2 regions of the Streptomyces endophyticus genome follow, and region 2 is predicted to be linked to the other one. Evidence: riboswitches for the same ligand, from Rfam matches in the RefSeq annotation. Region 2 holds a riboswitch; the other holds the start of a gene.
What was found. Region 2 has a riboswitch for ZMP and ZTP ahead of OKJ99_RS12320 (bifunctional 5,10-methylenetetrahydrofolate dehydrogenase/5,10-methenyltetrahydrofolate cyclohydrolase). Riboswitches for the same ligand answer to the same signal wherever they lie in the genome.

Region 1 (4,493 bases), on a different contig from region 2:
TCTCCCTCCCCGAGGTCGAGGCGCTCGAAGAGGTCGTCGAGGAACTGCACCGCATGTGCCTCGCCGCGGCCGAGCACATCGTCCGTAACGACCGCTTCGCCGACCTCGGGATCACCGACCCGCGCGTCGCCGCGGCGGTCGCCGAGGCCTGGGAACGGCGCACCGAACTCCCTTCCATATACGGCCGGTTCGACCTGCGGTACGACGGCACAGGCCCCGCGAAGCTCCTTGAGTACAACGCCGACACCCCCACCTCACTGGTCGAGGCCGCGAGCCCCCAGTGGTTCTGGATGGAGGAGCGGTTCCCCGGCGCCGACCAGTGGAACTCGCTCCACGAGCGGCTCATCGACGCCTGGAAGAAGCAGGCCGCCCTGCTGCCACCCGGCAGCCCGCTCTACTTCGCGCACTCCTCGGCCGACGAACTCGGCGAGGACCTGATGACCGTCGGCTACCTGAAGGAGACCGCCGAACAGGCGGGCCTGGACACCGACTGGATCTCCATGGAGGAGATCGGCTGGGACAGCCTCTCCGAGCGCTTCGTCGACAACCAACTCCGGTACATCCGCAGCTGCTTCAAGCTCTACCCGTGGGAGTGGCTGACCTCCGACGCGTTCGCCCCGCACGTCCTGGGCGGCCTCGACAACGGCGGCGGTACGGGTACGACGATGTGGATCGAGCCCGCCTGGAAGATGCTGCTCAGCAACAAGGCGCTGCTCGCTGTGTTGTGGGAGCTGTACCCGGACCACCCGAACCTGCTGCCCGCCTACCTCGACGGACCCCGCGAACTCGCGACCGACACGACCGGCCCCGGCTACGTGTCGAAGCCGCTGCTCGGCCGCGAAGGCGCGGGCGTCACGATCCACGAGCCGGGCACGGCGCCGCCCGCCGCACCCGAAGAGCCGTGCTGCTACCAGCAGTTGAGCGAGCTGCCCGACTTCGACGGCAACCGCGTCGTCCTCGGCGCGTGGGTGGTCGAGGACGAGGCGGCCGGGCTCGGAATCCGGGAATCGGCGGGGCTCATCACGGACGAGTACGCCCGCTTCCTGCCCCACGTCATCCTGTGAGCCGCACGGAAGACGCTTACGCGCCCAGCACCGCCCGGAGCTGATCGAGGCCCCAGTCCAGATCGTCCTTGCCGATCACCAGCGGCGGGGCGATCCGGATGGTGGACCCGTGGGTGTCCTTCACCAGGACCCCGCGGTCCATCAGCTTCTCCGAGATCTCCCGGCCCGTCCCGTACGACGGGTCGATGTCGACGCCCGCCCACAGGCCGCGCCCGCGCACCCCGGTGACCTTCCCCGTCCCCGTCAACAGGCCCAGCTCGGCGTGCAGATGCTCGCCGAGTTCGGTGGCCCGCTCCTGGAACTCCCCGGTACGCAGCATCGCGATCACCTCAAGGGCCACGGCGCAGGCGAGCGGGTTCCCGCCGAACGTCGACCCGTGCTCGCCCGGCCGGAACACCCCGAGCACGTCCTTGCGCGACACCACCGCCGACACCGGCACGACCCCGCCGCCGAGCGCCTTGCCCAGCACGTACACGTCCGGCACCACGCCCTCGTGCTCGCACGCGAAGGTGCGGCCGGTCCGCCCGAGGCCCGACTGGATCTCGTCGGCGATGAACAGCACGTTCCGCTCGCGCGTCAGCTCCCGTACGCCCGGGAGATAGCCGGGCGGCGGGACGAGCACGCCCGCCTCGCCCTGGATCGGTTCGAGCAGCACCGCCACCGTGTCGTCCGTGACGGCGGCGCGCAGCGCGTCCAGATCCCCGTACGGGACGATGTCGAAGCCCGGCGTGTACGGACCGAAGTCGGCGCGCGCCTCCTGGTCGGTGGAGAAGCTGACGATGGTCGTCGTCCGGCCGTGGAAGTTGTCGCTCGCGACCACGATCCGGGCCCGCCCGTCCGGCACGCCCTTGACCCGGTAGCCCCACTTCCGGGCGGTCTTCACGGCTGTCTCGACGGCCTCCGCCCCCGTGTTCATCGGCAGCACCATCTCCATGCCGCACAGCTCGGCGAGCTCCGCGCAGAACGCGGCGAACCGGTCGTGGTGAAAGGCCCGCGAGGTCAGCGTCACCCGCTCCAGCTGCGCCTTCGCGGCCTCGATCAGGCGACGGTTGCCGTGCCCGAAGTTGAGCGCCGAGTACCCGGCGAGCATGTCGAGGTAGCGCCGCCCCTCGACGTCCGTCATCCACGCGCCCTCGGCGGTGGCGACGACCACGGGAAGCGGGTGGTAGTTGTGCGCGCCGTGCGCGTCGGAGGCAGTGATCAAGTCCTGCGTGGCGTGTCCTGCGGAGGTGGTGGATGGAGTCACAGAAGTCACGGGATCTCCGTTCGTCGCGGCTCATGGCACTGGGTGTGGGACGGGCTTGTGGCCCCTTCCTATCGTCGCTCGCGATGTGGACGTGGAAACCTCGCCGGGCGACGCGCCCGGTACTGTGAGGGCAGGGCCGTGACTGGCGCGCTGGGATGGGATCGACCATCAGGGAGCGGCCCGAGCAGTGTGTGCCGTGCGCCTGGGCCGACCGCGAACCGACCGTGTGATCACGTATCGACCGTGTCCGGAGGCTGCCCCCATGACCGAATCCCCGCTCACTCCCGAATCCACCGCGTACCGCGCTGCCCTCGACGTCGTGCGCGCCGTGGAGCCGCGCGTCGCCGACGCCATCGGCCAGGAGCTCACCGACCAGCGCGAGATGCTCAAGCTGATCGCCTCGGAGAACTACGCGTCCCCGGCGACGCTGCTGACCATGGGCAACTGGTTCAGCGACAAGTACGCCGAGGGCACCATCGGCCGCCGCTTCTACGCCGGCTGCCGCAACGTCGACACCGTCGAGTCGATCGCCGCCGAGCACGCCCGTGAGCTGTTCGGCGCCCGGCACGCGTACGTCCAGCCGCACTCCGGGATCGACGCGAACCTGGTCGCCTTCTGGGCTGTTCTGGCAGCACGTGTGGAGACGCCTGCTCTGGAAAAGGCGGGTGTGCGCAATGTCAATGACCTGACGGACGCTGACTGGTCCGTGTTGAGGCGGTCCCTGGGGGACCAGCGCATGCTCGGCATGTCCCTGGACGCGGGCGGGCACCTCACCCACGGCTTCCGGCCGAACGTCTCAGGAAAGCTCTTCGACCAGCGCTCCTACGGCACCGACCCCGCCACCGGCCTCATCGACTACGAGGCGCTGCGTGCGCAGGCCCGCGAGTTCAAGCCGATGATCATCGTCGCCGGCTACTCCGCGTACCCGCGGCTCGTGAACTTCCGGATCATGCGCGAGATCGCCGACGAGGTCGGGGCGACGCTCATGGTCGACATGGCGCACTTCGCGGGCCTGGTCGCCGGCAAGGTGCTGACCGGTGACTTCGACCCGGTGCCGCACGCGCAGATCGTCACCACGACCACGCACAAGTCGCTGCGCGGGCCGCGCGGCGGCATGGTGCTGTGCGACGACTCGCTGAAGGACCAGGTCGACCGGGGCTGCCCGATGGTGCTCGGCGGGCCGCTGCCGCACGTCATGGCCGCGAAGGCGGTCGCCCTCGCCGAGGCGCGGCAGCCCGCGTTCCAGGACTACGCGCAGCGCATCGTGGACAACGCGCGGGCGCTGGCCGAGGGGCTGACGCGGCGCGGCGCGACCCTGGTCACGGGCGGTACCGACAACCACCTCAACCTCATCGATGTGGCCTCCTCCTACGGCCTCACGGGCCGCCAGGCCGAGACGGCGCTGCTCGACTCGGGCATCGTCACCAACCGCAACGCGATCCCCGCGGACCCGAACGGTGCGTGGTACACCTCCGGGATCCGGATCGGTACGCCCGCGCTGACCACGCGTGGGCTCGGGACCGGTGAGATGGACGAGATCGCGGCGCTCATGGACCGCGTGCTGACGGCCTCCGAGCCGGGGACCACGAAGTCCGGGGCGGTGTCGAAGGCGAGTCACGTGCTGGAGCCGAAGGTCGCGGACGAGGTGTCCCACCGGGCCACGGATCTGTTGGCCGGGTTCCCGTTGTACGGGCAGATCGACCTGGGCTGAGCCCCTCCGTGGCGTGGGGCGGGTGACCGTCCTCACGCCACGGGGCTCCGCCCCGGACCCCGCTGCTCCAACGCCGCAGGGGCTTAAATTGGCTCACCCGCCGCCGGGGCATGCGGGTGGCCGTCACCCGCCTTGGGCGGCAGGGTGGGCAAGGCGGCGCCCCGGTGCCGCGTGCTCATGACGGCAGGCACCGGCCCCGGAGGGGCTTATAGGTCGACCAGTTGTTGGCGTGGCCCCCGTGGTTCCCGTGGGATTCGGGGGCGGACGCGTATGCGCCACACCAGCGCCGACGCGGCAAGGCCCACGGCCAGGCCGGCCAGGGCCCACCAGATCGGGTTCCGGTCGGCCGGTTCGGTCGTGGGGAACACGCCCGCCCGCGTCAGCTGGTCGACGAGGGTGGGGGAGGCGTGGTGCCAGCGGAGGTCGTCGTCGTTCACGTCGACCATCGGGTCCGTGCGGATCCACGGCGTGC
Region 2 (4,493 bases):
GCGGAAGGTCCATGTCCGCCCCGAGGACCGGCCGATCGCGATGGTGCCCCAGTCCTATGGCATCTGGCCGCACATGACCGTCATCGACAACGCGGCCTTCCCCATGCAGCACGGCCGCAACCGCCGCAAGGGCCAGGACATCCGCAAGCGGGCCATGGGCATGCTGGAGCAGGTCGGCCTCGACGCCATGGCGGACCGCTGGGCCACCCAGCTCAGCGGCGGCCAGCAGCAGCGCCTCGCCTTCGCCCGCGCCCTGCTCGGCGACCCCGAGGTGCTCCTCCTCGACGAGCCGCTCTCGAACCTCGACGCGAAACTGCGGGCCAAGCTCCGCCAGGAACTGCGCTCGTTCCAGGCCCAGTTCGGGGTCACTGCGCTCTACGTCACTCACGACCAGGCCGAGGCGCTGGCGCTCTCGGACACGGTCATCGTGATGAACCACGGACACATCGAGCAGATCGACCGCCCGGAACGCCTCTACGACCACCCCCGTTCGTCCTTCGTCGCCGACTTCATCGGCAGCGCCAACCTGATCCCGGTGCAGGACGTCTCACCGCGCCGGGGCGGCAGCGGCGTCATCGCGAAGACCGACGTCGGCCCGGTCCTCTGCCTGCGCTCGCCGGACGGCGAGGACCACGGTGCGGGCAACGGCGGCTTCGTGTGCGTACGCCCGGAGAACGTGGAGGTGCGAGCGGACACGTCCGACCTGGCCGAGGACGAGTTCCTCGGCACGGTGGAGTCCTGCGAGTTCCTCGGCGACCGCCTCGAACTGGTGCTGCGCGCCGCCGATGTCCCCCTCACCGCCTTCGCACGGCCGAGCCTCGGCTGCCGCCCCGGGGACGAGGTCGCGGTGAGGTTCGACCCATCGACGACGAGCTACTTGCCGCACTGAGCCGATTCCGGCCACCCTCGGTGCCAACCGCTCTCGTCGCCTACGAAAGGTCATCTCCAGTGGAACGGCGAATCCAGCAGGTCGAGGCCGTGCTGTTCGACACCTTCGGCACGGTCGTCGACTGGCGGACCGGAGTGTCGGCAGCCGTCGACACCTTCGCGGCGCGTCACGGTCTGACGCTCGACGCGACCGCGTTCGCCGTGCGCTGGCGGGATCTCTATCAGCCGGCCATGGAACCCATCCGCACAGGCGAACGCGGTTTCACTCCGCTCGACGTCCTCCACGCGGAGAACCTGCGGACCGTCCTCGCCGAACACGGAATCGACGCGGCGAAGTTCGACGAGGTCGAGCTGACGTGGCTCAACGAGGCGTGGCACCGGCTGCCCGCGTGGCCGGACTCCGCACCCGGCCTGGAACAACTCGCCCGCAGCGTCACGACCGGGGCGCTGTCGAACGGCAACCTCGCACTCCTGTCCCGCCTGGCCAAGCACGCGGGCCTCCCCTGGGACGTCATCGTCGCCTCCGACGTCACCCGCGCCTACAAACCACAACCGCAGGCCTACGAGCGGGCGGCCGCCTTCCTGGGGCTGCGCCCCGACCAGGTCATGCTCGCGGCGGCCCACAACGAAGACCTGCGGGCCGCCCGGGACGCGGGCCTGCGCACCGCCTTCATCGCACGGCCGACGGAACACGGGCCCACGCAGACGACGAACCTGGCGCCCGATGCGGACTGGGACGTGGTCGCGGGAGATCTGGTCCAGTTGGCGACGCTCGTGGGCGACCGGCCCTGGACTGCGGACCGGCATCTCCTTCCCCCGGGGCGGCGGCCCTGAGCAGGACGGCTGACCTCGGCTTCAGCTTCGCCGGAACCAGCCGTCACACGTGGTGCCGCGTTCCGAGCTGGTTCGCGGCGGCCCGCACCGTCTGCTCCAGCAGCACCGCGATGGTCATCGGCCCCACACCGCCGGGAACCGGAGTGATCAGGCCTGCCCGGGTGACGGCGGTGTCATGGTCCACGTCCCCGACGTTGCCGGGGCTGTACCCGGCGTCGATCACGACCGCACCGGGCTTGATGTCCTCGCCGAGGATCAGCCGAGGCCGCCCCACGGCTGCCACCACCACGTCCGCCTCCCGGACGATCGCCGACAGGTCGTCGGTGCGGGAGTGGCAGTAGGTCACCGTCGCGTCCTTGGCGAGCAGGAGCATCCCTGCCGGTTTGCCGAGAATCGCGCTGCGTCCCACCACGACCGCGCGCTTGCCGGCGAGTTCGACGTCGTACGCCTCCAGCAGCCGCATGATTCCGCCCGGTGTGCAGGAGACGAAGCCCGGCCGCGCGAAGCTCATCGCGGCGAAGGAGTGCATCGTGACCCCGTCGACGTCCTTCTCCGGAGCGATGGCCTCGAACGCGGCCCGCTCGTCGATGTGCGGTCCGCAAGGGTGCTGGAGCAGGATGCCGTGCACATCGGGGTCGCCGGACAACTCCGCGAGGGTGTCGACGAGTTCGGCGGTCGTGGTGGTGGCAGGCAGGCCGATGTGCCGGGACGTGATGCCTGCCTTCGCGCAACGTGCCCGCTTCATGCGGACGTACGTGGCGGACGCGGGGTCCTCGCCCACCAGCACCGTCGCCAGACAGGGGGCGACCCCCGTGCGATCCGTGATCTCCGCCGCCCTGGCGGCGGTCTCCTCGACGATGCGTTGGGCGAGGCCGGAGCCGTCCATGAGCTGAGCCGTGCGAGTCTCGGACATTCGTTGCCCTCCAGGCGTTACTGACCACTCGCCCAGGCGCACGGCAACGACATCTCGTCAGACCGCTCCCCGGTGGTACTCCACCTCAGCGCCAGTCACGGCCCACGTTGAACTGTAGTGGACAGGGCGGCAGCACGGAACGCGCCGATGAGCACGCCTCGATTCGGTGAAAGCCCGCTGCTGCGCTCGTAGGATGCCGGAGTGCCCAGACCGATACCGACCAGCCGCCGTGCGTGGATTGCCGCATGGGCGGTGCTGTGCGCGGCCGGCCTCGCCGCCACGTACGGGCTGAACACGTCCTCGGAAGCCGACCCGCCACCCAAGAAGCCCGTCAGCGCCCAGTGCGCCGAGCTGATCGCGGGCATCGAGAGGCAGTTGGCCGATGCCAAGGAGGAAGGCGGCGACGACGTGGCACTGACGTTCTCACGCGTCCGGGGCGCCGACGAGGACGACTGCCACGACGCGCTCCGCGACCACTTCGTCGGTGAGCGGTGATCCGCGGCGTCTGGCTCGCCGCGTTGGCGGTGGTGGTGGTCGTCGTCACCACCGGGTTGGCCATCGCCATGAGTGCCGCATCGGAACCGGAGCCGCAGCCCACGCCGTCGCGCGTCTACTCCTCCTGCCTTGCGGCGGACACCCGGCCACTGGATCCGGGCGACGACCCGTGCGAGGGGTCCGGGAACTGAGCAACTCCCCTGCCGCTGCTAGGAGTTACGACCCACCTCATGGCGCCTGCCCGCCGCGATCACGGTCTCCACGGACTGCAGCGCCCCGATGTCCGTGAGCGGGTCGCCGTCCACCACGAGGACGTCCGCGCTGTAGCCGGGGGTGAGTTGCCCGGTCGTCTCGTCCAAGCCCAGCGCTTGGGCAGCTTCCGTCGCGGCCATGGCGAGGACGCGGTCGTTGGGCACGCCCAGGTGCTCGTAGAACGTCAGGCCGGCGGGTAGGCCGTCGAAACCGGCGCGTTGGACGCCCGCGTCGGTGCCCGCGATCAGCCGTACACCGGCCTCGGCCATCCGACGTACCGCGTCGAACATGGCCTCGGCGCGCTCGGCACCGAAGAACTGCGGCAGCATCCGCCAGTGCGGGCCGACCGTGGGGCAGACGTAGATGTTCCGCTCGATGATCTGGTCGAGCACGTCCTGGCGGACCTCGAATCCGTCGGCCGTCATCCACGTGCAGTGCTCGATGGTGTCGACCCCCGCCGTGACCGCGGCGGTGATGCCGTCCGCGCCGTGCGCGTGCGCGGCGACCGGCAGTCCGGTGCGGTGCGCCTCGTCGACGAGCGCGGCCAACTCCTCGTCGGAGAACTGGGACTCCCAGCTCTTGGCCCCGCCCTTGGTGAGTCCGCCGCCGGTCACCATGACCTTGATGACCTGGGCACCGGCCTCGACGTTGCGCCGGACCAGCCGCCGGATCCCGTCGGGTCCGGAGACTTCGCCGCCGAGGAACCAGCAGTGGCCACCGGGCGGAGTGACGGGCGTCGTCGCCGGGACGACGCGCGGACCGACGGCCGAGCCCTCCCGGATGTCCTGGGCGAGACGCACTGTGAGGCCGTTGCGGTCGCCGAGGTCGCGGGCCGCCGTGACCCCCGCGCTCAGCAACCGCCGCGCCCGGCCTGCCATCTCGGCGAACAGCGCCTCGTCGCCCTGTTCCTGGAGCGTGGCGACGGGGTCCGGGCCCGCGTCGAAGCAGAGGTGCACGTGGGCATCGATCAGGCCCGGGAGCACGGTCCCGGCGGGGAAGTCGAGCCGGGGCTCATCGGGCCGTGCCTGGCGCTCGACCTCTTCGCGTGGTCCGACGCCGGCGATGACGCCCCCGCGTACGAGGACACCCGCGTCGGCGACAACGTGACGAT

Region 1: it holds a riboswitch for ZMP and ZTP, as region 2 does, so the genes downstream of both, OKJ99_RS14195 (glycine hydroxymethyltransferase) here and OKJ99_RS12320 (bifunctional 5,10-methylenetetrahydrofolate dehydrogenase/5,10-methenyltetrahydrofolate cyclohydrolase) in region 2, are expected to answer to the same signal.

What each region holds. Positions count from the first base shown of each region.
Region 1 is NZ_JAOZYC010000098.1:82,707-87,199, reverse strand. Features, by position in the region: gene OKJ99_RS14205 (glutathionylspermidine synthase family protein) at 1-1,064, shown strand, start outside; gene rocD (ornithine--oxo-acid transaminase) at 1,081-2,310, opposite strand; ZMP/ZTP riboswitch at 2,439-2,525, shown strand; gene OKJ99_RS14195 (glycine hydroxymethyltransferase) at 2,573-4,021, shown strand; gene OKJ99_RS14190 (hypothetical protein) at 4,228-4,493, opposite strand, start outside.
Region 2 is NZ_JAOZYC010000093.1:155,182-159,674, forward strand. Features, by position in the region: gene OKJ99_RS12310 (ABC transporter ATP-binding protein) at 1-889, shown strand, start outside; gene OKJ99_RS12315 (haloacid dehalogenase type II) at 949-1,722, shown strand; gene OKJ99_RS12320 (bifunctional 5,10-methylenetetrahydrofolate dehydrogenase/5,10-methenyltetrahydrofolate cyclohydrolase) at 1,766-2,635, opposite strand; ZMP/ZTP riboswitch at 2,659-2,744, opposite strand; gene OKJ99_RS12325 (hypothetical protein) at 2,837-3,130, shown strand; gene OKJ99_RS12330 (hypothetical protein) at 3,127-3,321, shown strand; gene OKJ99_RS12335 (amidohydrolase family protein) at 3,340-4,493, opposite strand, start outside.